DNA from 3 places in the Mesorhizobium sp. BR1-1-6 genome. Region 2 is predicted to be linked to each of the others. Evidence: predicted binding sites of a transcription regulator. Region 2 holds the regulator's gene; each other region holds the start of a gene.
What was found. The regulator LexA, encoded in region 2, represses DNA repair genes until DNA is damaged. The targets are predictions, from matches to a motif close to TGTTCNNNNTGTGTTCNG.
Positions count from the first base shown of each region.

Region 1 (10,397 bases), on a different contig from region 2:
CGCACGCCTTGCTGCGACAAGGTCAGCGAGAGATAGCTGGTGACGGGAAAGGCGCGCTTGGAGCCGATGACGTAGATCAGCTCGGCGGCCGAAAGCAACGCCACCATTTTCTCGAAGCTCTCGATATCGAAGCCGGTTTCGATGCGGCCGAGCGAGGCCTGCGAGGCGCCGACCATGCCGCGCAGGAAATGCAGGTCGGCATTGGATACGCGCGGCGTGCGTTCCTGGCCGCGCCCTTCCGGCCAGGACGCCTTGACATGGTCCTTGAACAGGCCCTGGAAATCGGAAAAGCCGGCATAGCCGAAGATCTGGGCGAAGCGCACCAGCGTCGAAGGCTGCACCCCTGCCTGCGCGGCGACCTGTGCGATGGTGCCGAGCGCGACGTCGCTCGGATGCTGCCACAGGAAGATCGCGACCTGGCGCAGCCGCTTGGGAAAATGGACCGTGCCCGACGACAGCACCGCGCGCAGCTCCTCGTAAGTCTGCGGCTTGATATAGCCGAGCGCCGCCAGCGAGCGCCCGCGCTTGCGGGTCGTCGCCTCGTCGGCGCTGGACCGTCCGGATGATTTGCGCGCCCCGCTCATGATTTCAGGCTAGCGCGATACGATCGTTTTACAATATGAAAATTGGAAATCCTGTTCGAGGGTGGTAGCTGTTCTGCAGCGAAGAAGTTCGATGCATTCAACATAGCACCCTATGGCGCCCCCCTCTGTCCTGCCGGACATCTCCCCCACAAGGGGGGGGATCGGATGTCACGCCGGCTTTCGCCAAATTGCCAGCGTTGCATGAAAGGCGTCGCGGTCGACGCTGCCAATCTCCCCACCTGTGGGGGAGATGTCCGGCAGGACAGAGGGGGGCGCTACAGAACTCGACGGTGGGTGCTGGCTTAACATCCTTAAATCGGAGGAGACAAACATGGTCTATGCGACATCGGACGGATCGGCGGGCAAGCGTTTGCGCGTCGGCATGGTGGGAGGCGGGCAGGGCGCCTTCATCGGCGCGGTGCATCGCCTCGCCATGCGGCTCGACGACCAGATCGCGCTGGTGGCCGGCGCGCTGTCGTCCGACCCCGGGAACGCCGCCGCCTCGGCCGCCGAGATCGGCATCGCGCCGGAGCGCAGCTATGCCGATTACCGCATGATGGCAAAGGCGGAGGCGGCGCGCCCGGACGGCATCGAGGCGGTCGTCATCGTCACGCCCAACCACCTGCACGCGCCGGTCGCGACAGCCTTTCTGGAAGCCGGCATCGATGTGATCTGCGACAAGCCGCTGTCGACGACGCTGGGCGAGGCGCAAGCCCTGGTGGCGCTGACGCGGGAGAAAAATCGCCGCTTCGTCGTGACCCTCAACAACACCGGCTACGCCATGGTGCGCCAGGCGCGCGAGATGGTGGCGGCGGGCGAACTCGGCCGCATCGTCTCCGTGCACGGCGCCTATATCCAGGACTGGCTGACCAGGCCGATCGATGCCGACGGCCAGAAACAGGCGGAATGGCGCACCGACCCGGCGCGCGCCGGCCAGTCGGCGGTGCTGGCCGATATCGGCGTGCATGCCTTCAATCTGGCGAGTTTCATCAGCGGCCGCGAGGCCGAGACGGTGTCGGCCGACCTGTTCACCGCCGTGCCGGGACGGCGGCTCGATGATAACGCGCATGTGCTGGTGCGCTGGGCGGGCGGGGCACGCGGCACGATCCTGGCCAGCCAGACGTCGCCCGGCCACTATAATGATCTCTCCGTGCGCATCTATGGCGACAAGGCGGGGCTTGAATGGTCGGGCACGCGGCCCGAGGAACTGCGCTTCTCCAGATATGGCGAGGAAACCCGCACGCTCGTGCGCGGCGGCCATGGCTCGACCGAGCAAAGCCGGCGCGTGTCACGCATGCCGGCCGCCCATCCCGAAGGCTATATCGAGGCCTTCGCCAATTTCTACCGCGACGCCGCCGACATCATCCGCGCGCATCGTTCGGGCGCTGCTGTCGATGCGGCCCGGGCGGCGCAGGTGCCCGATGTGGTCGACGGCGCGCGCGGCGTGAAGTTCGTCGCCGCGGCGGTGGAGTCGAACGCGGCTGATGGGGCGTGGACGGCGGCGAGGTTTGGGTGAGGGTGTGCCATCCAATGTGAAGTACGCCATCGCGGCCACGTCGACGGTGCCGCGCGGTTGATGGCGATCAAGAGTTGGCCGTCCATTCGGGCCGCGCTGAGTTCCGCCATTTTTCAGCTCGTTGCGAGGCTGGTTTCGAGGGCAGCAGCCGGTTGACTGCTTCCAAATCGTTGCCGCCGACCTTGCGCGAGGTGATTGCGACGCTATGTCAGGCGCATCCGCGTTGCTCCCCGCCCGCGCATTCGGCAATCTGTCGCTTCTTCGGCGTTGAAGGCTTGCTCCGATGGAACTCGGTCTCATTGGATACTACAGCGACTTCGTGGTTTACCCCCTGGCGATCGCCCTGCTGGCTGTGGCCGGGCTTATCGAGGCCGGCGAAGAGAGCGCGCCAGGCTGGCTGGCGACGGCGCTGGCGTGCCTGTGTCTGTGGACGCTGATCGAATACGTCATGCACCGCTTCGTCCTTCACCACATTCCCTGGATCAGGGATCTGCACGCCCGCCATCATGTCGAGGAGCGCAGTCCGGTGGGCACGCCGACCTGGCTCAGCCTCGGCGTGCATGCGCTTGTCGCGTTCTTTCCCGTATGGATGGTCTCGGATTTCGCGGTCGCCAGCGCGGCGAGCTGCGGGCTGATGCTGGGCTACCTATGGTACGTCAGCATCCACCATGTGATCCATCACTGGCATCCCACTCATCCGAGCTATCTCTACACGCTGAAGCGCCGCCACGCGCTGCATCATCATGTCGACGAAAACGTCAATTTCGGCGTGACGTCGCTGTTCTGGGATCGGGTCTTCGGCACGATGCGGCTCTGAAGCCAACTGGTGTGCGCCATTCGGGAAGCGCAGACAGCCATTCCCGCTTACAATTCCTTCTGCGCCAATTCCCTGAACTCGTCGGGCACCGAGCGGGCCGCCTCCAGCGCCACGGTGCCGTAGCCGACGGCCTGTTTGCCGAAACGCTCGCGGATCTTGTCGATGGCGCGGTCGGCGCCGAAGCGTGCGAGGCCCTTCCTGGTGCCGGGGCGGCGCTTTTCGTCGGCGAGGCCGAGCGGCAGTTCGAGCTGCAATTCGGCACTTTCCTCCAGATGCGAGACCGAGATCGCCAGCAGCGAAATCGTCCTGTCATGCGGATGATCGGCAAGCACGCCCCGCACCAGGTCTGTCGCGATCTCGGCCAGCATCACCGTCGCCGAGATCGGCTGGTCGAGCGTGATCGAGCGGGTGACGGCGCTGAGGTCGGCGAAGCGCACGCGCACCGTCACCGTGCGGCCGGGGCGCGCCTTGGCGCGCAGCCGGCTGGCGACCCGGTCGGCCAGATGCAGCAGGACGGGTATGTAGACGCATTCCAGTGCCGGCTTGCGGCCAAGCGCCGACTGGGCACCGGCCGAATGGGCGCGGCGACGTGTTTCCAATTTGCGCGGATCGCGGTTCCACGACAAGGCGGCAAGCTTTTCGCCGGCGGCAGGGCCGAGCAGCCGCGCCAGCGCGCCGCTGTGCGTCCTGGCCAGTTCGCCGATTGTCTGGACGCCGATCTCGGCCAGCCGCGCGCTGGTCGCCGGGCCGACGCCCCACATCAGGGAGACCGGCAGGTCATGCAGGAAGGCGATCTCGGTGCCGGGCTCGACCACCACCAGCCCATCGGGCTTGGCCACCTGCGAGGCGATCTTGGCCAGGTGCTTGGTGCGCGCCACGCCGATCGAGATCGGCAGGCCGAGTTCGCTTCGCACGCGGCGGCGAATGGTCGAGGCGATCTCCCGCGGCTGGCCGAACAGATGCGTGCAACCGGCGACATCGGCGAAGGCCTCGTCGATGGAGATGCGCTCGACCAGCGGCGTGAAATCGTCGAGCACCTTCATCGCGGCGTCGCCGAGCCGCTGGTAGTCGCGGAAATTTCCGCCGACGAAAATCAACTGCGGGCAGAGCTCGCGCGCCTTGCGCCCCGGCATGCCCCCGCGCACGCCGAACGCGCGGGCTTCGTAGGAGGCGGCGAGCACGACGCCGCCGCCGACCGCGATCGGCTTGCCGCGCAGCGACGGGTCGAGAAGCTGCTCGACCGAGGCGTAGAAAGCGTCGAGATCGGCATGCAGGATGGTGGGCTCCATCCCCGGTTCCTCGCGACGTTGTAGAGTATGGAACATAAAGAGAACAAACATTGCTCGCTGTCAAGCGAGGTCGCGATCCGCCGGAACATTGTCGCTCACAATCGCGTTGACGGCCGAAGGGCGCCGCGTGCGGAGGCTGGCATGGGCAACTTTGAAATGATCGATCTGGTTTGCGTCGTCAACGCCTGCTCGACCGACCGCGCCGCGGGGCGGCTGGTTTCGATGGCCAAGGCCGTGGAGGAATTGCGGGTGCTGACCGGCGATTTCGTCTCGGCCGACGAAACGGTCGCGAATGCGCTGAGTGAAGTCGCGCTGCAGTGCGGCTGCGCCGTGCTGTTCGATGAGCAGGCGGGCGCCGACATATTGCGCACGCCATAGCTCGTCGCCGGCGTGCTGCAATGCATCACGCAACCGTTCCAATTGCTTGTTTTTGCGCTATTCCGAACAGAGGGCCGTGACGCACGTTCTAACGCGCGTTGCCTGTGCGGGTCGTTGTCCCCGAGGCCGCCTTGGCGACATCCATCAACCGAGATGCTCCGCCCGCAGCGCCTGCTTGAGGCGCTCCAGCGCCGGCTCGCCGTCGGCAGCGAGCTTATCGGCGATCCTTGCCAGATCATCGTCGGCCTTGCGGTGCTTGCTGCCCCAGGCGCCGAGCGTGGCCAGCACGGGCAAAAGGTCGATGCCGGCCTCGGTCAGGCGATAGATCGCCTTCAGCCCATGCGTGGGATCACCGCTGCGGGTGAGGATGCCTTCGTCCTGCAATGTCTGGAGGCGCTCGGCCAGCGTACGCGAGGAAATGCCCTCATCGGATTGCAGGAATTCGCGAAAGTGCTTTTTTCCGGCGAAGACCAGGTCGCGGATGATGAGCAGCGTCCAGCGGTCGCCGAGCAGTTCGAGCGACAGGTTGATGGGGCAGCCAGACCGGTCCCGTGTCGACATGTGTATGGTTCCATTTTTAAATCGCTTTACTATTGACATCGTTTTCATCCCAGGTCAATAGTTCCAAATGTAAACCATCGGCAACCGTGCCGGCCGGACGGGTAAAACGAGCCGCTCGGCCCTTGACTGGGAGAACCATGATGAAAAAGCTGATCCTCCAGATGCAGATGTCGGTCGACGGTTTTGTCGGCGCCGCCGGGGATCATCGCTGGCAGCTCTGGGAATGGGGCGACGACAGCGCCTGGGACGAGGAGCTGAAGCGGGACTTCAACGCCGTCTTCGCCGGCATCGATACCATCCTCTTGAGCCGCAAGATGGCCGAGGAAGGCTACCTCACCCATTGGGGCAATGCGGCGAAGAGATATCCGCGCGACCCGTTCTATGCTTTCGCCCAGCGCATCGTCGAGGCGAGGAAGGTGGTGCCGAGCGACAGGCTCAAGGCCTCGCGATGGGAGCGCACGACAGTGGTCAGCGGCGACCTGCCGCGGGAGGTCGACTTGCTGAAGGCGGGTGAGGGCGGCGACATCGCGGTGTTCGGCGGCGCCGGCTTCGCCTCGGCGCTGATCGCGGCCAGGCTGGTCGACGAGTTCCAGCTGTTCATCAACCCGGCCGTGCTGGGCGCCGGCCGCCGCATCTTCGACCAAGGCTGGTTCGGCAGGCTGCGGCTGCTCGGCTCGAAATCCTATGCGAGCGGCATGGTGGTGAGCCGCTACGCGCCGGCCGGCTAATCGAAAGGCATTGCACTGATATCATGCCTGCCGTTGAGCTTGGGCATGGCAGTCGGCGATGCAGCACCAAGCGCGGTTCTGCCTTAGCCCCAGGGGCGAAGGGAACACGCGCCTCGATGTACTCTTGGTCAACACCTTGGCCTCACCAATTCACTTCGCATCATGAAAAATGATGCCCACCGTGTGCCGCATGCCCGAGCGCAGGCGGCTGACGCCGTGGCGCAGATTGACGCGGTAATTGCCCTTGGTGCCCTGCACCGGCCGATTGTGGACGGCGAAGGAGACGGCATCGCCCTGGCGCAAGGGCACCACTTCCACCCGGCTCTGCATGCGCGGCCGCTGTTCGGTCAGGGCGAACTCGCCGCCGGTGAAATCCTCGCCGGGTTCTGAAAGCAGAACCGCCACCTGCACCGGAAAAGCGAGGTCGCCATAGAGGTCCTGGTGCAGGCAGTTGAAGTCGCCGGGCACATATTGCAGCAGAAGTGGCGTCGGCCTGACCTGGCCGGCGGCGTGGCACTGCTTGAGAAAGGCGGCATGCGTTTCGGGATAGCGCGTGGCGATGCCCATGCGCTCGTTCCACCGGTTGGCGACCTCGGCGAGCCTGGGATAGAGCGCCGTGCGCAGCCCGCCGATCAGGTCCGGCAAGGGGTAGCGGAAATAGCGGTATTCGCCCTTGCCGAAGCCGTGCCTGGCCATGTGGATATGGCTGCGGAAATGTTCTTCATGCGGATAGAGCCCGGCGAGTTGCCGACACTCCTGCGGCGTGAGCAGCTTTTCCATCACGGCACAACCGAAGCCGTCGAGTTCGGCGGCGAGGGCCGGCCAGTCGTAAGCGGCAACCCGTTCCTCGGCGGCTTTCACCACCGATGCCGCAACCTTGGCATGGGCGTTCATATCGCGGCCTCTTTGTCGAGCAAAGCGTGCTTGCGCTCAGTGCCCCAGCGGTAGCCGGAGGGCGTGCCGTCGGCGCGGACGACGCGGTGGCAGGGAATGCCGAGCGCGATCGCGTTGGCGGCGCAGGCCGTCGCCACGGCGCGGGCGCCGTTCGATTGGCCGAGACGCTGGGCAAGGGCGGCGTAGGTGATGGTTGCGCCGCGGCGGATGCTGCGAAGCTCGCCCCAAACTTTTTGCTGGAACGGCGTGCCGTGGCTGATGTCGAGCGGCAGGTCCAGGCCGGCGGCGGGCGTTTCGATGAAACGCGTTATCGCCGCAAGATCGTCATGCAAGGCGGTCTCGTCCTCGACCAGCATCCTGCCGGGGAAGCGGCTGGCGAGATCCTGCGCCAGCGCCTCGGCGTCGGAGTCGATCAGGATGGCGCAGACGCCGAGGGAACCGCGCGCGGCGAGGATTTTGCCGATCGCGGATTGGGCGATGGCGTAGGTGATGGTGTCGGCGCCGGAGGCTGTCGCCGGCGTGTGGGTTTGCATGAGGTTCATTGCTTCACTCCTTCTGTGTGCCTGAACCCTAGCCGCGTGCCTTCCGTTCCTCACTCCGATGCTTGCTTTCAAATTCAATTTCCGGAACGGTGCGGAGGTAAGTACCCTACGGCGCCCCCCTCTGTCCTGCCGGACATCTCCCCCACGAGGGGGGAGATTGGCAATTTCGGCGCCCACTCATTCCTGCAACGTCGTAGATTGGCGAAGGCGGTTGTGACAGCCAGTCTCCCCCCAAAGTGGGGGAGATGTCCGGCAGGACAGAGGGGGGCGCCGTAGAGCGCTGATTTATGCGATACGAATGACAGCAACCTCGCCAAGCAAAAAAACCTCGCCTGATAACAGCCGCAGTTCGATCTCGCCGGTCGCGCCACGGCTCCACTCGGCCTTGCCGCTCTCGACAAGCTCCCCGAGCGCAGCCATCACCAGCGACCGCGCATCTTTGGCGCGTCTGACGGCGCCGCGATGGGGGATCCCAATGTCCGCATCGGTGGTGGAAGACCTTGCCATCGCGCCCATTGCCGCTCCTCCTCAGGCCTCGCGGCCGAGCAGCGCGCGCTTGCGCTCCGCGCCCCAGGCGTAGCCGGACAGGGCGCCGTCCTTGCGGATCACGCGGTGGCAGGGAATGGCGACCGCGAGCGCGTTGGCGGCGCAGGCGCCGGCAACGGCGCGGGTCGCCTTCGGCGCGCCGATGCGCCCTGCTATCTCGGCATAGGAGACGGTGCGGCCGGCCGGGATGTCCCGCAGGGCCTGCCAGACGCGCTGCCGGAACGCGGTGCCGCGCAGGTCGAGCGGCAGGTCGAGACCAAGTCTTGGAGCCTCGACGAAACCGACGACGCGGGCGACGAGCGCCTCACAATCGCGGTCGGCGCCGATCAGGCGCGCCTTGGGGAAACGGTCCTGCAGGTCGCGCACCAGCGCGTCCGGGTCGTCGCCGAGCAGGATCGCGGCGACGCCCTTCCTGCTCGATGCGACAAGGATGGCGCCGAGCGAGCATTCGCCGACGGCGAAGCGGATCTCCTCGCTGGCGCCGCCGGCGCGGTAGCGCGTCGGCGTCATGCCGAGCATGCCGGCCGACTTCTCATAGAAGCGTCCGCTCGAATTGAAGCCGGCATCGTAGATCGCCGCTGTCACGCTGGCGCCGTCTTCCAGGCCCCGGCGCACCCTTTCGGCGCGCCGGGCGGCCGCGTAGTCCTTCGGCGTCAGGCCGGTAACGGCCTTGAAGGTGCGGTGGAAATAGCCGGCGCTGCGGCCGGCGGCGGCGGCCAGTTCACCGAGCGACGGTTCTTCCTCGCTCTGTTCGATCCTGCGGCAGGCCTCGGCCACCATCGCGGCGTTGCCGGCCTCGAGCGAAGGTCCGTCGGGATTGCAGCGCCGGCAGGCGCGAAAGCCGGTTGCCCTGGCCTCGTCCAGCGTGTCGTGGAGCTGCACGTTCTTCGGGTTGGCGCGCCGCGACGGGCAGGAGGGCCGGCAATAGACGCCGGTCGTCGCCACCGAATACCAGAAGCTGCCATCGGCCGATTTGTCGCGCGCCACGACTTGCGTCCAGCGCGGATCGTCGGCGACCGGCAGCGGCGCGGGTTTGAGATCCTTGGCAAGGGTGATGAACATGGCCGGCATTGAAGCCGCAGACGACCCGCGTCGCCACCCGTTTCCTGCCAATTGAGAGGTGGACGCGAGCGTATTCGTCGGGACACACAAAGGATATGACAAGATTGATCCGGAGAAGGTGTGATGGAAAACATTCGACCCCTTAAGACCGAGGCCGATTACGATCGGGCGATTGCCGAAATCATCCAATATTTCGAGAACGAGCCGGAAATCGGCTCTCTTGGCGATTACCGGTTTGATGTTCTCGCGACCTTGATCGACGCTTATGAGGATAAGCACTACCCTATCGAAGCACCCACATCCCGTTGAAGGTTATTCACTCACACATTCAACCTGTCGCGAAAGGCGAAAGCCGCCGCTCCCGGTGCCCGATCGCTGTTCCCCGAGCCCTCGTTTCTACGCCGCCCGTTTGGGCTCGACCGCGAACGGGCTGAGGCCGAGCCAGGTCTGCATCTTCCTTGCGATGTGCTGATCTCCGGTCAAGGCGACCTTCGCGCCGGCCTTCTCGACGGTGATCAATCCCATCCAGATCGCCGTCATCGTGTGCAGGTCGGTCGAGACGTAGAGGTCGATATCGAAGCCCGGATCGTACCAGCACAGATCGACCTCGCCATGCTTTTCGACGATCAGCCACCACGACCGTTTGGACGCCGGCAGCTCCTGGTACAGGAATTGTATCACGGTGCGCCCGTCGGGCAGCGGCGAGGGGTTCAGATTGCGCCGCATGTCCCACATCAGCAGCGACGGATCGAGGTTCTTGAGGGACAGCCGGGACTCGACCCATTTCTGTCCCCAAAAGCCCATCGCCTCGACGACGGGGCGCAAATCCCGGCCGGCCTCCGTCAGCCGGTATTCGGAGATGCCCTTCTCGCCCGGCACCTCCTTGCGCTCGACGATCCCGGCGAGCTCGAGCTCCTTCAGCCGTTGCGACAGAAGGCTGGGCGACATTTTGGGGACGCCGCGACGCAGGTCGTTGAAACGGGTCGAACCCGCCACCAATTCGCGCATCAGCACCATCGTCCAGCGGGTGCACAGCACCTCGGCGGCCATCGATAGCGGGCAGAACTGCTTGTATCCGTGCTGGGCCATGATCCGACGTCCTCCCTCGAAACTGGGCTGAACATTAGGCCTTCATGAAGGAAGCGGCCAGTACGGAAACTGTACCGGCCCGGTACAGATCGCGGACTGGCCGGCGCCGGCCCTGCCATGCGAGCCCTTTGACCGGCCGCGGGGATCTCCCCTGTGCGCCGTAACAGGGAGAATACCATGACCACATACGTGATCGCAGACATCAAGGTGAAGAACCCGCAGTGGATGCCGGCCTACGCCGCATCGGTGCACGACCTCGTCCACAAGCATGGCGGCAAGTATCTGTCGCGCAGCGGCAATGTGAAGACGCTTGAAGGCAAGCCGCTCGACACCACTCTGATCGCGCTGATGGCATTCCCGTCGGAAGCGGCGGCGCGCGCCTTCGCCAACG
Region 1 covers NZ_JAIUHZ010000020.1:52,865-63,261, reverse strand. Annotated here, with positions in the region: gene LB545_RS26085 (MurR/RpiR family transcriptional regulator) at 1-584, opposite strand, end outside; gene LB545_RS26080 (Gfo/Idh/MocA family protein) at 916-2,100, shown strand; gene LB545_RS26075 (sterol desaturase family protein) at 2,384-2,917, shown strand; gene dinB (DNA polymerase IV) at 2,965-4,206, opposite strand; gene LB545_RS26065 (hypothetical protein) at 4,348-4,584, shown strand; gene LB545_RS26060 (winged helix-turn-helix transcriptional regulator) at 4,729-5,145, opposite strand; gene LB545_RS26055 (dihydrofolate reductase family protein) at 5,286-5,873, shown strand; gene LB545_RS26050 (2OG-Fe(II) oxygenase) at 6,024-6,767, opposite strand; gene LB545_RS26045 (methylated-DNA--[protein]-cysteine S-methyltransferase) at 6,764-7,309, opposite strand; gene LB545_RS26040 (hypothetical protein) at 7,595-7,825, opposite strand; gene ada (bifunctional DNA-binding transcriptional regulator/O6-methylguanine-DNA methyltransferase Ada) at 7,838-8,917, opposite strand; gene LB545_RS26030 (transcriptional regulator) at 9,041-9,226, shown strand; gene LB545_RS26025 (winged helix-turn-helix transcriptional regulator) at 9,314-10,006, opposite strand; gene LB545_RS26020 (DUF1330 domain-containing protein) at 10,184-10,397, shown strand, end outside.
Region 1: the regulator LexA is predicted to act here: its motif matches at 4,235-4,252, upstream of dinB (DNA polymerase IV).

Region 2 (10,397 bases):
CCATGATGGTCACCGGCGACTGACAATCGAATGCTTATGAAAATCAAGACATCCATCCATCCTTCCTCCGTCGTGGAGGAAGGCGCTCAAATCGGCCAAGGCGTCCGCATAGGACCGCTCTGTTATGTCGGCGCAGATGCCGTGATTGGCGACGGCGTTGAACTGGTCAGCCATGTCTCGGTGATAGGCGCGACGACGATCGGCGCGTCGACCAAGGTCTATCCGATGGCGATACTGGGCGGGCCGCCGCAGAACACCAAGCACAAGGGCGGCCGCACCACGCTCGTCATCGGCGAGAACTGCACGATCCGCGAAGGCGTCACCATGCATGTCGGCACCGATACCAGCCGCGGCGAAACGACGGTCGGCGACAATGGGAATTTTCTCGCCTACGCCCACATCGCCCATGACTGCGTCGTCGGCAAGAACGCCACCTTCGCCAACGGCGCGACGCTGGGCGGACACTGCGAAATCGGCGACAACGTCTATATCGGCGGTCTCAGCGCCGTTCATCAATTCGTGCGGGTAGGCGACAACGCTTTTCTTGGCGGGTGCTCGGCTTTTGTGGGTGATGTCATTCCCTATGCCATGGCGGCGGGAAATCGGGCCAGCCTGCGCGGCCTCAACATCATCGGGCTCAAGCGCTCCGGTCTGCCAAGATCCGAGATCTATCTGCTGCGCAGGGTCTATAAGACAATATTCGACCGCTCGCGCACCGTTGGCGAGAACATCGAATTCGCCAAGGCGGAATTCGCCACGTCACCGACCGCCATGAAGATCATCGATTTCATCTCCAGTCGCGGCAAGCGGCACTATGCTGTGCCATCGCTCAAGGGGAGCGATGGCGATGACGGCGATGACGAAGACTGAGGCGGCGGCAGCGGATTTCGTTCTCTCGCCGGGGGCCAGGGTCGGCATCATCGCCGGTGGCGGCAGCCTGCCGGTGGAAGTCGCTCAAGGCCTGGCCGCGCATGGCTACCCGCCCTTCATCCTCTTGATGGAAGGTGAGGCCGACCGCCGGCAGGAGTTGCTCCGATACGAACACGACAGCCTCGCCCTTGAGCAGATCGGTTCACTGGTGGCGACGCTGAAGCGCCACGGCATCACTCATGTGGTCCTTGCCGGCGAAATCAGACGCAGGCCCCGGCTGACCGACATCCGTCCTAGCCTCGGCTTGCTGGCGATCGTGCCGTCGGTGATCATGGCGCTGGCGCGCGGCGATGACGGACTTTTGAAGGTGGTGACACGCGGCCTGGAGAAGCGGGGCATCAAAGTGGTCGGCGCGCATGAAGTCGTTCCCGAACTGGCCGCCGGCGAAGGCACGCTGACCGCTGCGAAACCAAAGCAATCGGACTGGCGCGACATCGAGGCGGCCAGGCTGGCCGCCAAGGCCATCGGCGCGCTTGATATCGGGCAGGCGGCGATTGCGATCGGAGGCCGGGCCATCGCGCTGGAAGGCATCGAAGGCACGAGCGGCCTGCTCGAAAGAGCGCGCGCGCTGCGCGGCCATGGCAGGCTTGCCGGAAAGACCCGCGGAGTGCTGGTCAAATGCGCCAAACCCGGCCAGGAGCTGCGGGCCGACCTGCCGTCGATAGGGCCGCAAACGGTGGAAGCAGCGTATGCGGCGGGGCTTGCCGGCATTGCCGTCGAAGCGGGGCGCTCGCTGATCCTGGAAGGGCCGGCAACGCTGTCGCGGGCGAACGCGCTCGGTCTGTTCATCGTCGGCCTGCCAGCGGCGGAGCCGGCGCATGGCTGACAAGGCGCTGAAGATCGCAATCGTGGCCGGCGAGGAATCCGGCGACCTGCTTGGCGCCGACATCGTGCGCTCGATCAAGCAGTCGACGGGGCGCGAGGTGCAGATCGTCGGTCTCGGCGGCCGCCATCTGCAGGCGCTCGGGCTGGTTTCGCCGTTCGACGCCGGAGAGATCGCCCTCATGGGCTTCAGCGCCATCTTGCGTGACCTGCCGCGGCTGATGCGGCGGATCGGCCAGCTGGCCAGCACGGTCGCGGATGCGAAGCCCGACTGCCTCATCACCATCGACAGCCCCGACTTTTCGCTGCGCGTGGCCAGGAAAGTGCGCGCGGCCAACCCGTCCATCCCGATTATCCACTATGTCTGTCCCAGCGTCTGGGCATGGCGGCCGGGCAGGGCGGTGGCGATGAAGCCCTATGTCGACCACATCCTCTGCATCCTGCCGTTCGAGGTGAAGGAGCTAGGCAGGCTCGGCGGACCGCCAGGGACCTATGTCGGACATCGCCTCACCCATGACGCGGGCGTGCTCTCGGCAGCCAGGACGCAGGCCCAACCGCGGGATCTTTCGCCGGATCGCCTGAAGACGCTGCTCGTCCTGCCCGGCTCGCGACGCAGCGAAGTGCGGCGGCTGCTCGAGCCGTTTGGGGAGACCGTGTCGATGCTGCGGGCACGCGGGCATCGCCTGCGGCTGATGTTGCCGACCGTGCCGCATGTCGCCGATGTCGTGCGCTCGGCGGTCGCTCGCTGGGACGAGAAGCCCGAGATCATCCTCGACCCTGAGCGAAAGTGGCAGGCCTTCGGCAAGGCTGACGCGGCGCTGATCGCGTCCGGCACGGTTTCGCTTGAACTGGCGCTGTCCGATGTGCCGATGATCTCCTGCTACCGGCTTGACCCTGTTGCGCGCATCGTGGCGCCATATCTCGTTTCGGTCTGGTCGGCGCTGCTACCCAATCTGATATCGGATCGGGCGCTGATCCCGGAATTCTACAACGAGTATGTCAAGCCGAACAATCTGGCCCGCCAACTCGAAGCGCTGTTCGCCGACACAGGCATGCGCAGATGGCAGAAGGACGGGTTCGCCGAGATCGCGCGGCGCATGACAACCGCCAAGCCGTCAGGCGACATCGCCGCGCAAGTGGTGATGGGGTATATCAAGAGAGTGAGTAGTGAGTAGTGAGTAGGATTACCGCTCTTTCCCTACTGACTACTGACTACTCACTTATTCACTTCTTCCTTTTTACCGCTTCGCGATCGGCACATAGTCTCGCTCCGGCGCGCCGGTGTAGAGCTGGCGGGGGCGGCCGATCTTCTGGCGCGGATCCTCGATCATCTCCTTCCACTGCGCGATCCAGCCGACGGTGCGGGCGACGGCGAACAGCACGGTGAACATGGTGGTGGGGAAGCCCAGCGCCTTCAGCGTGATGCCGGAGTAGAAGTCGACATTGGGGTAGAGCTTCTTCTCGATGAAATAGGGATCGGTGAGTGCGATCTTCTCCAGTTCCATGGCGATGTCGAGCAGCGGATCGTCCTTGATGCCGAGTTCGCCCAGCACCTCATGCGCGGTCTTTTGCATGATCTTGGCGCGCGGATCGTAGTTCTTGTAGACGCGGTGGCCAAAGCCCATCAGCCGGAACGGATCGTCCTTGTCCTTGGCGCGGGCGATGAATTCCGGAATATGATCGACATGGCCGATCTCGCCGAGCATGTTCAGCGCCGCTTCGTTGGCGCCGCCATGCGCCGGGCCCCACAGGCAGGCGATGCCGGCGGCGATGCAGGCGAACGGATTGGCGCCAGACGAGCCGGCGAGCCGCACGGTAGAGGTCGAGGCGTTCTGCTCATGATCGGCGTGCAGGATGAAGATGCGCTCCATGGCGCGCGCCAGGACCGGGTTGATCTTGTATTCCTCGCATGGCACGGCAAAGCACATGTGCAGGAAGTTGGCGGCGAAATTCAGTTCGTTCTTCGGGTAAATGAAGGGCTGGCCGATATGGTATTTGTAGGCCATGGCCGCGATCGTCGGCATCTTGGCGATCAACCGCATCGACGCCACCATGCGCTGGTAAGGATCCGAGATGTCGGTGGAGTCGTGATAGAAGGCCGACAGCGCGCCGACCACGCCGCACATCACCGCCATCGGATGCGCGTCGCGGCGGAAGCCGGTGAAGAAGCGCGACATCTGCTCATGCACCATGGTGTGGCGCGTCACGCGGTAATCGAAATCGTCCTTCTGCGCCTTGGTCGGCAGTTCGCCGTAGAGCAGGAGATAGCAGACTTCCAGGAAGTCGCCATGTTCGGCCAACTGGTCGATCGGATAGCCGCGATGCAGGAGAATGCCGGCGTCGCCATCGATGAACGTGATCTCGGACTCGCAGCTTGCCGTCGAGGTGAAGCCGGGATCGTAGGTGAAGGCGCCGGTGGTGCTGTACAGCGTGGCGATGTCGATGACGTCAGGCCCGACTGAACCACTTCGCACCTTGAATTCGTGCGTCTTGCCGGCGAATTCCAGCTTTGCCGTGGCTTCCTGGGTCTTGCCGCCCAGTTCCCGTCTTGTCGCAGCTTCGGTCATTGCAAACTCCTTCTTGTTTCCTCATGCCGGCAAAGGCAAATTCTGCAAAGCGACACGTCGAAGTCACCGAATGCGCGTATTCGCGACCGCATTTTAGGAAGTGCGTGCCAGATTGGGCCAAGGCTCAATGTTGCACTGCGAAACGCGCCTTTCAATGCCAATCTTCTTGGGCCAGATTGCTCCTAATCGATTTGATCGGCGATGCGCGCCAGGCTCTCCTCGCGACCAAGCACGGCGAGAACGTCGAACACGCCGGGCGAGGTGCTCTTGCCTGTCAAGGCGGCGCGCAAGGGCTGGGCGACGGCGCCGAGCTTGTAGCCGCCGGCCGTCGCATAGTCGCGGATCGCGGCTTCAGCCGAGGCCGCCGTCCAGTCGCCTGAAACCGCCTCGAGCGCGTCGTGAGCGCCACGCAGGACCTTGCGCGCATCGTCATTGAGCAGCAGGGCTGCCTTCTCATCGATCGGCAACGGCCGCGCGGCAAACAGGAAGGCAGCGCCATCGACGAGTTCGACCAGCGTCTTGGCGCGCTCCTTCAGGCCCGGCAGCGCTGCCAGCAACTGCGCCCTGTTCTTGTCGTCGAGGCGTGCGGCCATCGCCGGGCCGCCCTCGAGATAGGGCAAGGTGGCAATGAAGATATCGAACAGCTCGGCATCGCCCATGCGGCGCATATGGACGCCGTTCAGCGCCTCCAGCTTGGCGAAATCGAAGCGGGCGGCGCCCTTGTTCACATCGCCGATGTCGAACCATGCGATCATGTCCTGGATCGACATGATCTCGTCGTCGCCGTGGCTCCAGCCGAGCCGAGCCAGGTAGTTGAGCAGCGCTTCGGGCAGGTAGCCCATGGCGCGGTAGGCCTCCACGCCCAGCGCGCCGTGCCGCTTCGACAGCTTGGCGCCGTCGGCGCCGTGGATCAGCGGTATGTGCGACATTGAAGGCACATCCCAGCCCATGGCGTTGTAGATCACGGTCTGGCGGGCGGCATTGGTCAGGTGGTCGTCGCCACGGATGATGTGGGTGACGCCCATGTCGTGATCGTCAACGACGACGGCATGCATGTAGGTCGGATTGCCGTCCGAGCGCAGGATGATGAAGTCGTCCAGATCCTTGTTGGGAAAGCGCACGTCGCCCTGGACACGGTCATGCACCACCGTCTCGCCTTTGGTCGGCGCCTTGATGCGGATCGCGCCCTTGACGCCAGGAGGCGCCTGCGAAGGGTCGCGGTCACGCCAGCTTCCGTCATAGCGCGGCGGCAGGCCCTTGGCCCGCGCCGCGTCGCGCATTGCCTCAAGCTCGGCAGGGGTCTCGTAGCTGTAGTAAGCCTTGCCCATGCGCACCAGCTCCTCGGCCACCTCGCGATGGCGCGGCGCGCGCTCGAACTGCGAGACGGCGTCGCCGTCCCAGGTGAGGCCGAGCCAAGTCAGTCCTTCGAGAATGGCTGCTGTCGCCGCATCGGTGGAGCGCTCGCGGTCGGTGTCCTCGATGCGCAGCAGCATCGTACCGCCGGTGTGCTTGGCGTAGAGCCAGTTGAAGAGCGCCGTACGCGCGCCGCCGATGTGCAGGTAGCCGGTGGGCGAGGGGGCAAAACGGGTGACAACCTTGTCGGACATACAACTCTCGGGAAACGTCTGGAGCGGGGTGCGGATCACACGCACTTTCGCGCGTCGCGCGTTCATGTAGCATAGGGTGTCGAGGGCGCAAGGGGCAGACCCGATGGCTGGAGCGGGCCGGGGCGCGGAGGAAGGCGAGGACGTCGTTGCCGGCGTCAGCGAACGCTCTCTTTTTGCCATGCCCGCGCCCGCCTCATTGCCGCTGGCGTTGCCGCCCCTACAGCAGCCGGGCAAGTCGCCGCCGGCGGATGTTTCCACGCCGCCCGGCATTCCCGCAGCCGGCGCGGCCGAGCGCCTGCGCCGTGAGTTCGGCCGTGCCTCGTGGCCTCGTCTGCGCAACGGCGTGGCCAGAGCGTCCGAGCTCGAACTCGATCGGGGCATAGGCTTCCTGCTCGTCCCGGTGTTCCTGGCGTGCGGATCGATTGCGTATTTTTCGTTGGCGGCGGAGCCGGGCTTTGCCAAGCCTGTCGCGGTCGCGATCCTGATGTCGCTGTGCGCGCTCGTTTCACGCTCATGGCCGAAAACGCATCTGTGCTTCATGGCGGCGCTGTTGTGCGCGCTCGGCATGCTCGCCGGCAAAGTCGAGACGTGGCGAGCGGGAACGCGGATGCTGGGCTCGGAAATCTCCACGCAAATCACCGGCCGCGTCGTTTCGGTCGACCAGATGGAGACCGGGCGCATCCGGCTGACCATCGATGTGACATCGACCGCGCGGCCGAAACTACGCTACGCGCCCGAGCGCGTTCGCCTTTCGGCGCGCAAGGTGCCGGCTGAAGTGACGGCCGGCTCCCTCGTGACCGGCTATGCCAGGCTGTTGCCGCCGACCGGGCCGGTGCGGCCGGACAGCTACGACTTTTCCTTCGACAGCTACTTCGCCGGCATAGGCGCCAGCGGCTTCTTTCTCGGCAACCCCAAAATCGTCTCAGCCGATGACAGGCCGTTGTGGGCCGCCCTCTCAGCCGCCATCGAGAGTGCTCGCGAAAGCATTGCCGACCATATCAGGGGCAGCATCGGCGGCGCCGAGGGCGAGATCGCCGCGGCGCTGATCGTGGGTGTTCGCGCCGGGATTCCCGACGAGATCAATGAAGCGATGCGACGCACCGGCATCTACCACATCATCTCAATTTCCGGGCTGCACATGGCGCTGGTCGCCGGCACCGTCATGGGTCTGCTGCGTGGCGGCTTCGCGCTGTTTCCGAACTTTTCCTCCCGTCGGCCGGTCAAGAAATACGCGGCCGCGGCGGCACTTTTCTCGATCGCCGCCTACCTCGTCATTTCGGGCGTCGTTGTCGCCGCCGAACGCAGCTTCATCATGCTGGCGGTGATGCTGATCGCCGTTCTGTTCGATCGGGCGGCACTCACCATGCGCAATCTGGCTATTTCGGCGATCGCCGTCATCGTGGTGTCGCCGCACGAGGTGGTAGGGCCGAGCTTCCAGATGTCGTTCGCCGCCACCGCGGCCCTGGTCGGCGCCTATGCCGGCTGGTCGGATCGCAAAGCCGACAAAGCGCGGACCCCGCCGCCGCAACGGACCTTGCCTGGCCTGCTGACGCGAAAATTGCTGCTGGCGACAGGTGGGCTGGCGATGACCTCGATTATCGCGGGAAGCGCCACGGCGCTTTTCGCCATCTGGCATTTCCAGCGCGTGTCGCCGCTCAGCCTGTTCGCCAATCTTGCCGTCATGCCGATCGTTTCTGTCGTGATGTTCCTTGCGGTTGCCAGCGCGCTGCTGATGCCGTTCGGGTTCGATGGACCATCCCTTTATCTGATGGGCAAGGGACTGACCGCGATGATCGCCATATCAGGATGGATCTCGCAACGCTCGCCGGTCGACGCGGTCGGGTTGATTTCGCAGCAATCCGTCCTTCTGGTGGCGATCGCCCTGGTCATCGCGACGATGGCCACGACATGGCTGCGGCTGACGGCACTTCCCTTCGCGCTCGCCGGCCTGTTGACCGTCTCGGACACGCGCACGCCGGACGTGCTGATTTCGGAGGATGCCCGCCTGGTGGCGTTGCCGATCGGCGGCGGCGAGCTCGCGATCAACCGGGCGCGCCCGAACGAATTCACCGTCGATAATTGGAAACGCGCGCTGAAGTCCGAAACCATCGTTGCGCCGGAACTGTTCGACAGCGGAGACCGACAGTTCGACATCTTCGATCCCGCGCAACTTCCGGCGGGAGCGCCTTTCTATTGCTTCACGGGCCTGTGCATGGCCCGGCATACCTCGGGGGCGATCATCGCGCAGGTGGAGGATCGCAAGGACGCCTGGAGGGCCTGCTCCTATGCGGATCTGATCGTCATCAACGACCCCGCGGGCTACGATCCCTGCCACAATCCGCTGGTTCTCGTCATCACCAAGCGGCAGCTCGCTCGCAAGGGAAGCGCCGCCGTCTTCTTCGACCGGCAATCGGCGACGGCACCGGCGCTGGTCAGCTTTGCCGTCGACCGGCCATATCGGCCCTGGCATGAACAGCGAAAATTCTCACGCGAAGCAAGGGGATTGCCGCCTTACCGCAAACCCGAAAAGCCCACCGCCGAGCCCGCTCAGTAGCGCCTGATCAGCCCGACCAGCTTGCCTTGCACCTTGACCCTGTCCGGTCCGAAAATACGTGTTTCATAGGCCGGATTGGCAGCCTCGAGCGCAATCGAAGCACCCTTTCGGCGGAAGCGCTTCAGCGTTGCTTCCTCCTCGTCCACCAGGGCCACGATGATCTCGCCAGGACTTGCGGTGTCGGCATTGCGGATGATGACCGTGTCGCCGTCGAAAATGCCGGCCTCGATCATCGAATCGCCCTTGACCTCCAGCGCATAGTGTTCGCCGCCCATGATCATGTCAGGCGGCACTGAAATGGAATGCGTCTGATGCTGGATGGCATCGATCGGCACACCCGCTGCGATGCGACCCATGACCGGGATCGACACCGCTGAAACAGCGTCGTCGTCATTGCCGACAGCGGGCAGACGCGAAGACGTCGCCGGCTTGATCTGCCGGCTAGGGCTGCTGCCCTGTCCGAGGCTGCCCTGGATGACGCTCGGGGAGAACTTCTTTGCCGCGTTAAGACCCGGCGCGATCGAGTCCGGCAGGCGCAGCACCTCCAGCGCGCGCGCCCGGTTGGGCAGGCGGCGAATGAAGCCGCGCTCCTCCAACGCCGTGATCAGCCGATGAATTCCCGACTTGGAGGCGAGGTCCAGCGCTTCCTTCATCTCGTCGAAGGACGGCGGAATGCCGCTTTCCTTCAGCCGTTCATGGATGAACATCAAGAGTTCATGTTGCTTGCGCGTGAGCATGGCGGCCCCCAAAGGCATTGCACGAAGGGTCTGGAACCAGAATCAGAAAACAAACCCAGAACAAACCCTATCTGTTCCAGTTGTGTTCCGCAACCATTTAAAGTTTAATGAATTTGTTAAGGCGACGGAAACGAAATGCCCTCCCGCAGCCAGCATCCTGCCAGCGCGGTCCGTCGTCAATGCGCTCCCGGGCCCTTTGAAACTATTTTGGTTAATGGCCTGTGGCCCGACCGGTCTCCACTCTTGGCACAAGCCTGCAAGCTGGGTGACCGGCAGGTGCGGGGTGCGTTTGGGCGGATTAGAAACCCCTGCGGCTCGTGAACGAAACGAAACCAAAATGCCAACTTCCGCCGGAAAACGGCCAGACACCACCACTGGTCGCGACGGGCTGCGTTCGTTCGTTCGCTTGACGAAACCGTATAATAATGTACGGTTTTCGAAGAGGAACACCAATGACCACGCCGAAGCAGGCCGCGCGACGCGAACGGATAGAGGAGGCCGCCTATGCGGTGCTCCGGGAAACCGGCTACAAGAGCGCCTCCCTGCTTGCTATCGCCAAGCGGGCATCGGCCTCGAACGAAACCCTCTACAACTGGTACGGCAACAAGCAGACCCTGTTTCGATCCTTGATCGAAGCCAATGCGGGAGAGGCAAGGAAGCTGCTGGAGGACGCCCTTCACCGGGCGCGCGATCCGCTCGAAACCCTGAACTTGCTCGGGCCAGTCCTGCTGACCCTCGTGACGGGCGACAAGGCGGTGGCGCTCAATCGCGCCGCGGCCGGCGACGTCAACGATACAGGCACGCTTGGCCAATCGATCGCGCAATTCGGCCGCAATACCATAATGCCGCTTGTTGGCGACCTGCTTCGAACCGCAAGTCGGGCCGGCCTGATCGCCTGTGACGATCCTGCCGAAGCCGCCGACATCTACATCAGTCTTTTGATCGGCGATCTCCAGGTTCGCCGGATCGTTGGGGTGCTCGAGGAACTGCCTCGGGCGGAAATCGAGCAAAGATCGAACCGGGCGTTCACCCTGTTCTTGAGCCTCTATGCGGCCAGCCCTTGCCCGGGCGGCAAAACAGCCGGCCCGTTTCCAGGGCGCTCTTCTCACCGAGGAACATCGCGACCATGAGCAAAATTCCCGATCTCGCAGCGATCAAGGCAATGGACACCGCGGATCCG
Region 2 covers NZ_JAIUHZ010000010.1:68,731-79,127, forward strand. Annotated here, with positions in the region: gene fabZ (3-hydroxyacyl-ACP dehydratase FabZ) at 1-23, shown strand, start outside; gene lpxA (acyl-ACP--UDP-N-acetylglucosamine O-acyltransferase) at 37-870, shown strand; gene LB545_RS19650 (LpxI family protein) at 857-1,756, shown strand; gene lpxB (lipid-A-disaccharide synthase) at 1,749-2,927, shown strand; gene gltA (citrate synthase) at 2,991-4,319, opposite strand; gene gltX (glutamate--tRNA ligase) at 4,502-5,926, opposite strand; gene LB545_RS19670 (ComEC/Rec2 family competence protein) at 6,030-8,480, shown strand; gene lexA (transcriptional repressor LexA) at 8,474-9,217, opposite strand; gene LB545_RS19680 (TetR/AcrR family transcriptional regulator) at 9,670-10,347, shown strand; gene kynU (kynureninase) at 10,344-10,397, shown strand, end outside.

Region 3 (10,397 bases), on a different contig from region 2:
ATGCGCGACCTTGGTCAGCCGCGACTCGGTGTAGCGCATAGCCGCCGGCGGATCGCCATCGATCGAGCCGAAATTGCCTTGCCCGTCGATGAGCGGCACGCGCAGCGACCAGTCCTGCGCCATGCGCACCAGGGCGTCATAGATAGAGGCGTCGCCATGCGGATGGTATTTACCCATCACGTCGGCGACCGGGCGCGCCGACTTCACATATTTGCGGTTCCAGTGATAGCCGCTCTCATGCGCGGCGAAGAGAATGCGGCGATGCACCGGCTTCAGGCCGTCGCGCACGTCGGGCAGCGCGCGGCTGACGATCACGCTCATGGCGTAATCGAGATAGGATCGCTGCATCTCCTCGATGATCGAAATCGGCTCGATGCCGGTGGGGCCGCCGTCGGCGCCGCGCGGTGTTTTTTGGTCGGTCAAATCGGATCACAATCTAAACAGGAATCACTTGCCGTATATATAGGAAGCCGGGCCGAAACTCCAATGTCGACGGCACTTTTCCCGTGTCGATTTTGGCGGTGATTTCAAAAGGATACCGGTGATTGCGACGATATGGCCGATGTGCTTTTCGGAGCCGTCGACGCAAAGGCCCGCCATCTCGTGTTAGCGGCGGCCCGCGCGGCGGGCGCGATAGCTGCCGGGCGTCTCGCCCATTTCGCGCCGGAAGCGGCGATTGAAAGTTGACAGGTCGTTGAAGCCCGCCTCGAAGGCGATCGTCGAGATCGCCTTGTCCGAAGCGTGGAGCCGCACTGCTGCCCGGTGCAGCCTGGTCCTCAGCAGAAACCGGTAGGGGGTCATTCCGGCAATCTGCCGGAATGTGCGCAGGAAATGATACGGACTGGTCGCCGTCTCCCGCGCCAGCACGGCCAGCGAAAGCGGCTGATCGGCATCGATCTCGATACGCCGAACCGCCTCCGCGACCCGTTTCTGGTCGCGGCCGCTGGGTGTCCGCGCCATCTTGGTGCGCCCTGAGCTTGCGGCGACTGCTGCGCTGGCAATGCGCAAGCCGAGTTCCTCGAAAGCAGCGGTTTCGCCCACATCGCGCGCGGCCTCCGCTTCGGCCAGCAGCGGCATCAGCGCCGGCAGGGGCGGCAAGCGCGGCGTCTTGAAGGCCAGCATTCTGGCGCCCGGTACGTCCTCCACGATCCGTTCCATATAGGCCGGAGCAAAATGGAAGGAGAGGCAGCGGTCACCGGCGCCGTGCTCGTGGCCGCATTCGTAGCATGTGCCGGGATTACCGAGCAGCACCGCGCCTGGCGCGAGCATCGCGGTGCCCTGGCTGGCGCGATAGCGGAAGGTGCCGCTGGTCACCGCGGCGACGCAGAACGTCCGGTGCTCCTCCTCGAACGGCCGGTCGCCGGCGCCGGCCGTGCACACCACGTCCGACACCTGCCAGCCTGGCCCCGAGGCAATGATCCTGTCGCTCGTCGTCATAGCCTGAAAGATAGCAATTTTTCCCAAGCGCAGAACCCTGCCCCGGCCTATCGCTTGCGGCCTCCTGACAGCATGAAGGCACCAGCCATGACCAACCAGCCCACTTTTACCGAAGCCCTGCACAGCGACGGGCCAGCCCCCGGCTTTGCCGAGAATTTGGATCTCTACGGTCGCTTCGTCGGCGCCTGGACTTTCGATGCCAGCCGTCATCTCGAGGACGGCACCGTGCTGACCGGACGCGGCGAGGTGCATTTCGGCTGGGTGCTGGAAGGCCGCGCGATCCAGGACGTCTGGATCCTGCCCGCGCGCGATGCCGGCCCCTCGCCTTCTCTCGGCAAATGGACCTTTTATGGCACGACCTTGCGCGTCTACGATCCCGGCGCAAACGCCTGGCATATCTTTTGGAGCGATCCCCGAAACCAATACTACAGCCGCCAACTCGGCCGCGCCGAGGGCGAAACGATTGTCCAAGTGGGCGCCGACGGCACCGGTTCCTCCGTACGTTGGAGCTTTTCACGGATCACGGAAAATTCCTTCCGCTGGCTCGGCGAGCGCTCGCACGACAATGGCGCGACATGGCGGCTCGAAGTGGAGTTCCTGGCGCGGCGCTCTGGCCGTACCTGATCAAGCAAGCCCGCGACGCAAACTCAGGCATTCCCTGCGTTCTTTCGCGTCTCCCTCGGCCCAGCCGGCTTTCGCAGAGTTCGCGAGCCGCCTCTCCCCAGCCGGTTTCCTCCGTCCCTGCTTTGCTCTACCAATGTCGGGATGCGGGCTCGGCCCGGCGGGAGGGGTGAGAGATGCCGAGTTTCGACAGCCTGTTCAACGCCTTCGTCACCATTCTGGTGACCATCGACCCGCCCGGGCTGGCGCCGCTGTTTCTGGCGATAACGCGCGGCATGAACCGCGAGGAGCGCCAGCAGGTCTCGGTCCGCGCCTCGGTCATTGGCTTCCTTGTGATGGCGCTGTTCGCGGTTGCCGGCGCGTCGATCCTGTCGGTGTTCGGCATCACGCTGCCGGCATTCCGCGTCGCCGGCGGGTTCCTTCTGTTCTTCATCGCTTTCGAAATGGTGTTCGAGCGCCGGCAAGACCGCAAGGAGAAGATCGGCGACGTCGCCATCACCAAGGACATGATCCACAACATCGCCGCTTTCCCGCTGGCGATCCCGCTGATCGCCGGCCCTGGCGCGATTTCGGCGACTGTGCTGCTCTCCGGCTCGTTTCAGGGTTTTGGCGCCCAGGCGGCACTGGTCGGCATCATCTTCGTCTGCCTCGCCATCACCTATCTCGTGTTCGTGCTCTCGGAGCGCATCGACCGCATCCTCGGCCAGACCGGCCGTTCGATCCTGACCCGCCTGCTCGGCGTTATCCTGGCGGCACTTGCCGTCCAGTTCGTGGCTGACGGCATCAAGGCGCTGATGGCCTCATAGGCCGCTTATTTTGCCGTCGTGTCGATAATTTCGAAATCGTGGGTAATGGCGGCGGTTTTGGACATCATGGCCGAAGCCGAACAGTATTTTTCGATCGAGAGATCGATCGCCCGCTTCACCTTGTCGGGCGACAGCGCCCTGCCCTTGACGATGAAATGCATATGAATGCGGGTGAACACCTTGGGATCGGTCTCGGCTCGGTCGGAATCGAGCTCGACCACACAGTCCTCGATCGCCTCGCGCCCCTTTTCGAGGATATGGACGACATCATAGGCCGAGCAGCCGCCGGTGCCGATCAGCACCAGTTCCATCGGGCTCGGCCCCGGCGTTCTCCCTTCAGGGCCGAACGCGGTCCCCAGTACGACCTTATGGCCTGTGCCGGACTCGCCGACGAAGGTGCGTTCCTCGACCCATTTGATGCGTGCTTTCAACTGATATTCCTTCCACTCGGGATCACGGTCTGGCTTGCGCGACGCCGAAGACCACGTCGTGCAAGATTCTGCCGGGCACCAGCGTAAAGACACCGGCACCCACCAGTGCAAAGATATACAACGCAATCATCGCCTTGCGGTGCTTGGCGACGCGGTGATTGCGTGCATGCCAGACCGCCAGCGGCACCGTGACCAGCACCAGGATCGACAAGAGATGGATCGGGCTGAAAGGGCCAATGAGCCGTATCTGCTGGATCCAGAAACTCGAGATGGCGACGGCCAGCATCAGCGCCGCCCAGAGATAGCCCATCGCGCGGTGGCGCAGCGTGCCTTTCGGCAGCGCCAGCTGCACGCCGCCTATCGCCAGCGCGGCAAAGGCCGCGAGCGCATGCCATGGGATCGGAGGACGTGCCGATAGGAGCGGTCCGAGCGACATCGCGCCCTCTCCTCAAATGCCCGTCACGCCGTGTCGATGCTCAGAACGGAATTTCGTCGTCCAGCTCGCGCGACGAACCGCCGCCGCCCTTGGGAGCGCCGCCGCCACGATTGAAGCCTTCGTTCGGGCCGGACTGGCCGAAATCGGAACCACGGCTGCCGCCGCCGGAATAACCCCCGACCTGGCCGCCCTCACCCTGGCCGCGCGCGTCCAGCATCTGCAGCTCGCCGCGGAATCTCTGCAGCACGACTTCCGTCGTGTATTTGTCGGCACCGGTCTGGTCTTGCCATTTGCGTGTCTGCAACTGGCCCTCGACATAAACCTTCATGCCCTTCTTCAGATACTGCTCGGCAACCTTGGCGATGCCCTCATTGAAGATGACGACATTGTGCCACTCGGTCTTTTCCTTGCGCTCGCCGGAATTCTTGTCGCGCCAGCTTTCCGATGTTGCGATGCGGATGTTGACGACCGGCTCGCCCGAATTCAGGCGGCGGATCTCCGGATCCGCTCCGAGATTGCCGACCAGAATGACCTTGTTGACGCTACCCGCCATGATACTTCTCCGCGCTCGTCCGAAACAAATTTTTGTCGCAGCACCTTACAGGTTGCGCACACCCGTTGCCTGCTGTGGCTGCCTTTTCCCACAAGGTTTTTGTTCTCTTTTCGTTCCTATATGCATCGCCGCTCATTGTCAAGGAATGGCAGTAATGCCGGAGCCGCCAGCTTCCCTTCATATGGGCCGTAAAACATCGCTTGCCAAACCGATAAGTATCGACTTATGCTTTCGCCATGATCGAAGCGGAGATTTTCCGGGCGCTGGCCGACCCCACCCGACGCGCCGTCTATGAACGCCTCGCCACCAGCGAGATGACGGTGTCGCAGCTGCGCACCGGCATGACGGTGTCGCAGCCGGCTGTGTCGCAGCACCTGGCGGTGCTGCGCAGCGCAGGCCTGGTGGTCGAGCGGCGGGCGGGCCGCAACGCCTATTACCGCGCCGATCCGCAAGGGCTCGACCCGCTGCTTGGCTGGATCGAACGCTACCGGACGTTCTGGCCCGAGCGCATCGAAAAACTAAGGACGGTTCTCAAGGATATGGACCAATGACGCACGCACCAGTGACCGACGAAAGCCCTGCGCGGACCGCCCCCGACGCGATCGAGTTCGAGTGCGATCTCCCCGAGCCGCCGGAAAAGGTATGGCGGGCGCTGACCGTGCCCGAATTGCTTGCGGCCTGGATGATGCCCAACGACATCAATCCTGAGATCGGCAGCAATTTCGCCTTTGCCGGGCCGGATGCGCCGATCGAATGCGAGATCCTCGATGCCGAGCCCGGAAAAAGGCTTCGCTATTCCTGGCGGCAACAGCCGCGGCCCGACGAGGAACGGAACCCGCTCGACAGCATCGTCACCTTCACGCTCGCCCGCACCGTTTCGGGCGGCACGCATCTGCATATTATACATGAAGGCTTTGCCCGTGCGGCGACATCCGCCGCCAGGCCCATGGTGACCATGGCAGGCGCCGGCTGCCGGCTTTCATTCGCTGCGCGTGCCTCCGGCCGCCGCCCCGCAGCCAATTCATTTTGCCTTCTGCAGCGCGCCGCTTGAGTGGCCGACACATGAAAAACGGAGAGAGACGATGACCGGTTTTGCCAATCTGGTGCCGATGGTGATCGAGCAGTCGAGCCGCGGCGAGCGCGCCTTCGACATTTTCTCGCGGCTGCTGCGCGAGCGCATCGTCTTTATCAACGGCGAGATCAACGACGGCATGTCGGCGCTGGTCTGCGCCCAGCTTCTGTCGCTGGAATCGGATAATCCCGACAAGGAGATCTCGCTTTACATCAACTCGCCTGGCGGCGTGGTGACCAGCGGCTTCGCCATCTACGACACCATGCAATATGTCAGCTGTCCGGTGTCGACGGTGTGCATGGGCTTTGCCGCCTCGATGGCTTCGTTCCTGCTGATGGCTGGCACGCCGGGACGGCGCATCGCGCTGCCCAACGCCAGCCTCGTCCTGCACCAGCCGCTGGGCGGCTTCCAGGGTCAGGCATCGGACATCCAGCGTCACGCCGAAGGCATTCTGCGCACCAAGCGGCAGATGACCGAGCTCTATGCGCGCCATTGCGGCCGCACCTATGAAGAGGTCGAGCGCACGCTCGACCGGGACTATTTCATGACCGCCGAGGAAGCGAAGGCATGGGGTCTCGTCGATCATGTCTACGACACCCGCAAAAAGGCGGCGTGACCGGCACAAGCACGATGAATTGCGACGGCCCCGCCGTCCGGCGATTTGATGACCGCCGGTCTGGCCACCTCGGCGGGGCGGCGCTATAACCGGCCGATGATCGACAGCCGCTTATTCCAACCTTGGCGTCTTGCCGTCACTATTTTCGCCGGTGCGCTCATGCTGGCCGGCGGCGCCTTTGCCAACGACAGCCAGAAAGGCAGCCTGCCCGGTGTGGCCGGCGATTATCGCATCGCCAAGCCGGCCCCGCAGCCCGAACCCGATGACGCCTTCCCCGCCAACGGCAACGGCCGGTTCAAGATCGGCGATACCGATGTCAGGATTTCCGGCAGCATCACGGTCGATGTCGGCGCCGGCGGGATCAAACCGCCGCGGTAGCTGACATGTCGGGGCCGTCATTACCTCCGCGTTCCCCCAAAAGAGCAGCCCCGCCGTGCTTTTAGCAAACGGACGGGGCTTTTCTGGATCTATAATCCAATCTTTCGCCGGGAATGTTTTACCGGCTTTCGATTTCGGATGCTTCGCGGCGTTCAGCCGACGATCCGACCAGTAGTCTCTGATTTTGGTGCATCCGGCAGGGTCACGCCGGAAGGCGCTCGCGTCTCCCTGGCATTCATGCCTGCCGCGGCTCCAGTCACTGCTGGAGCCTCAAGGGACTGTCCGGTGGCGTCATGCTCCACTCCTGTGTCCATTGCGACAATCGTCGTCAGAAGCACTGATCGCAATAGTCCGCGGCGTCTCGCAGGCCGCCTTTGGGCGACGAGGCCATCGAAAGACAGCCGGCTTCATTGACGTGTGGAGTCTGCTCCCCTCAGCCGGGGACGTCAACCGCTCGATGTCCGATCGGAAAAAATGTGATCGAGCGACATATCCCCTGATGGGAACCACGCCGCCTGCTCCACCGCTTTTGTCAGGAGCGTGTTCGGTCTTTGTTCTTTCCGCTTGCCCGTCCGCCCGAAAGACGGTTAAACGACTTGGTCGAGAATTGTGGCGTCTCTCGACGCGGCGGCAAAAATACCTACATAGGGGACGGCCGGGGAAAACCCGCCGATCCCACAAATTCCAGATCTGAGGCGGCGACCGGCAATGGCCGACCATAAATATCTTTCCATTCGCGGGGCGCGCGAACACAATCTGAAGAATGTCGATCTCGACCTGCCGCGTGACAGCCTGATCGTCATGACGGGCCTGTCGGGCTCCGGCAAATCGTCGCTTGCCTTCGACACCATCTATGCCGAAGGCCAGCGCCGCTATGTCGAGAGCCTGTCCGCCTATGCGCGGCAATTCCTCGAAATGATGCAGAAGCCGGATGTCGACCAGATCGACGGCCTTTCGCCGGCCATCTCCATCGAGCAGAAGACCACTTCGAAGAACCCGCGCTCGACGGTCGGCACCGTCACCGAGATATACGACTACATGCGGCTTCTGTTCGCGCGTGTCGGCGTACCCTATTCGCCCGCCACCGGACTGCCGATCGAGAGCCAGACGGTGTCGCAGATGGTCGATCGCGTGCTGGCGGTCGAGGAAGGCACGCGCCTGTTCATCCTGGCGCCGATCGTGCGCGGCCGCAAAGGCGAGTACCGCAAGGAATTGCTCGAGCTGCAGAAAAAGGGATTTCAGCGCGTCAAGGTCGACGGCGTCTTCTATGAGATCGCTGATGTGCCGCCACTCGACAAGAAATACAAGCACGACATCGACGTGGTCGTGGACCGCATCGTCGTGCGTGGCGACCTCGCAACGCGCCTTGCCGATTCCATGGAGACCGCGCTGAAGCTCGCGGAGGGGCTGGCGGTGGCGGAGTTCGCCGATAAGCCGCTCGATGCCAGTCAGACGGGCGAGGATTCGGTCAACAAGTCGAAGAACGAGACGCATGAGCGCATCCTGTTCTCGGAAAAATTCGCCTGTCCGGTCTCCGGCTTCACCATTCCCGAGATCGAGCCCAGGCTGTTCTCGTTCAACAACCCGTTCGGCGCCTGCCCGACCTGCGACGGGCTGGGCAGCCAGCGCGCCATCGATCCCAATCTGGTCGTCCCCGACGAGAACGTCTCGCTGCGCGACGGCGCCGTCAGCCCATGGGCGAAATCGACTTCACCCTACTACGTGCAGACGCTGGAGGCTCTCGGCAAGGCTTACGGCTTCAAGCTCGGCGACAAGTTCAAGGATTTGACCGGGGAAGCCCAGGAAGCCATCCTGCGCGGCACAGGCGAGCGCGAGATCACCTTCCAGTATGATGACGGCCTGCGCTCCTACAAAACGACCAAGACCTTCGAGGGCGTCATCCCCAACCTCGAGCGGCGCTGGAAAGAGACCGAATCCGCCTGGATGCGCGAGGAAATCGAGCGCTTCATGTCGGCCACCCCCTGCCCGGCCTGTCGTGGCTACAGGCTGAAGCCGGAAGCGCTGGCGGTGAAGATCGCCGGCAAGCACATCGGCGAAGTGACCGAACAGTCGATCCGCAAGGCCGACCAGTGGTTCACCGACCTGCCGGCGCAGCTCAACGACAAGCAGAACGAGATCGCCGTGCGCGTGCTCAAGGAAATCCGCGAGCGGCTGCGCTTCCTCAACGACGTCGGCCTCGATTATCTCACTTTGTCGCGCAATTCCGGCACGCTGTCGGGCGGCGAGAGCCAGCGCATCCGGCTGGCATCGCAGATCGGCTCCGGCCTCACCGGCGTGCTCTACGTGCTGGACGAACCGTCGATCGGCCTGCACCAGCGCGATAATGCGCGCCTGCTCGACACGCTGAAGCACCTGCGCGACATCGGTAACACGGTCATCGTGGTCGAGCATGACGAGGACGCCATCCTGCATGCCGACTACGTCGTCGACATCGGCCCGGCCGCCGGCATCCATGGCGGCGAAATCATTGCCCAGGGCACGCCTCAGCAGGTGATGGCCAACCCGAATTCGATCACCGGCAAATACCTTTCGGGCGAGCTCGAAGTGGCGACACCTGCGGTTCGCCGCGAGGCGAAGAAGAACCGCCGCCTGAAAGTCGTCGGCGCACGCGGCAACAATCTGAAGAACGTCACCGCCGAAATTCCGCTCGGCACCTTCACCGCCGTCACAGGCGTATCGGGCGGCGGCAAATCGACCTTCCTGATCGAAACGCTGTTCAAGGCGGCCTCGCGCCGCATCATGGGCTCGCGCGAGCATCCGGCCGAGCACGACCGCATCGAGGGCCTGGAGTTCCTCGACAAGGTCATCGACATCGACCAGTCGCCGATCGGACGGACCCCGCGCTCCAACCCCGCCACCTATACCGGCGCCTTCACGCCGATCCGCGACTGGTTCGCGGGCCTGCCGGAAGCCAAGGCGCGCGGCTACCAACCGGGCCGCTTCTCCTTCAACGTCAAGGGCGGCCGCTGCGAGGCCTGCCAGGGCGACGGCGTCATCAAGATCGAGATGCACTTCCTGCCCGACGTCTACGTCACCTGCGACGTCTGCCACGGCAAGCGCTATAACAGAGAGACGCTCGACGTGCTGTTCAAGGGCAAGTCGATCGCCGACGTGCTCGACATGACAGTCGAGGAAGGCGTTGATTTCTTCGCCGCGGTGCCCGGTGTGCGCGACAAGCTCGACACGCTGAAGCAGGTCGGCCTCGGCTACATCCATATCGGCCAGCAGGCAACCACGTTGTCGGGCGGCGAGGCGCAGCGGATAAAACTCGCCAAGGAGCTGTCGCGCAAGGCGACCGGCAAGACGCTCTACATTCTCGACGAGCCGACAACCGGCCTGCACTTCCACGATGTCGCCAAGCTGCTGGAAGTGCTGCACGAACTGGTCGACCAGGGAAACACGGTGGTGGTCATCGAGCACAATCTCGAAGTGATCAAGACCGCCGACTGGGTGCTCGACCTCGGCCCCGAGGGTGGCGATGGCGGCGGCGAGCTGGTCGCCTCCGGCACGCCGGAAGCGATCGTGCGCGAAAAACGCAGCTACACCGGCCAATTCCTCAAGGAATTGCTGGAGCGACGCCCCGGAGGCAAGCGCGAAGCGGCGGAGTGATAGCGGGCTGGCGTTGGGAATCCTCGAAATGAAGATCAGGAAAGCCCTCGCCCCGGATGTCACCGCCGTCATGACTCTGACCACGGATGCCTACGCGTCCTACACCGCGCTGTTGGGCGGGCCGCCGATCCCGGTCACGGAAGACTATGCACCGCGCATCGCGCGCGGCGAGGTCTGGCTGCTGGAGAGCGGCGATGACCTGGCCGGGCTGATCGTCCAGGAGCGGCACGAAGACCACGCGATGATCTTCTCCGTCGCGGTGGCGCCAGGATTTCAGGGCAAGGGCTTCGGCATCGCATTGTTGAAACATGCGGATCAGCAGGCGCGTCTGTGGGGCGTGCCGGAGGTGCGTCTCTACACCAATGCGAAAATGGAGCGCAACATCGCGCTCTATTTGGCCTACGGCTATCGCGAAAC
Region 3 covers NZ_JAIUHZ010000015.1:109,148-119,544, reverse strand. Annotated here, with positions in the region: gene gyrA (DNA gyrase subunit A) at 1-423, opposite strand, end outside; gene LB545_RS23400 (helix-turn-helix transcriptional regulator) at 607-1,437, opposite strand; gene LB545_RS23395 (hypothetical protein) at 1,525-2,061, shown strand; gene LB545_RS23390 (MarC family protein) at 2,235-2,864, shown strand; gene LB545_RS23385 (OsmC family protein) at 2,870-3,295, opposite strand; gene LB545_RS23380 (DUF2306 domain-containing protein) at 3,318-3,731, opposite strand; gene LB545_RS23375 (single-stranded DNA-binding protein) at 3,772-4,284, opposite strand; gene LB545_RS23370 (ArsR/SmtB family transcription factor) at 4,521-4,835, shown strand; gene LB545_RS23365 (SRPBCC family protein) at 4,832-5,335, shown strand; gene LB545_RS23360 (ATP-dependent Clp protease proteolytic subunit) at 5,367-5,972, shown strand; gene LB545_RS23355 (hypothetical protein) at 6,069-6,350, shown strand; gene uvrA (excinuclease ABC subunit UvrA) at 7,059-9,980, shown strand; gene LB545_RS23345 (GNAT family N-acetyltransferase) at 10,009-10,397, shown strand, end outside.
Region 3: the regulator LexA is predicted to act here: its motif matches at 6,892-6,909, upstream of uvrA (excinuclease ABC subunit UvrA).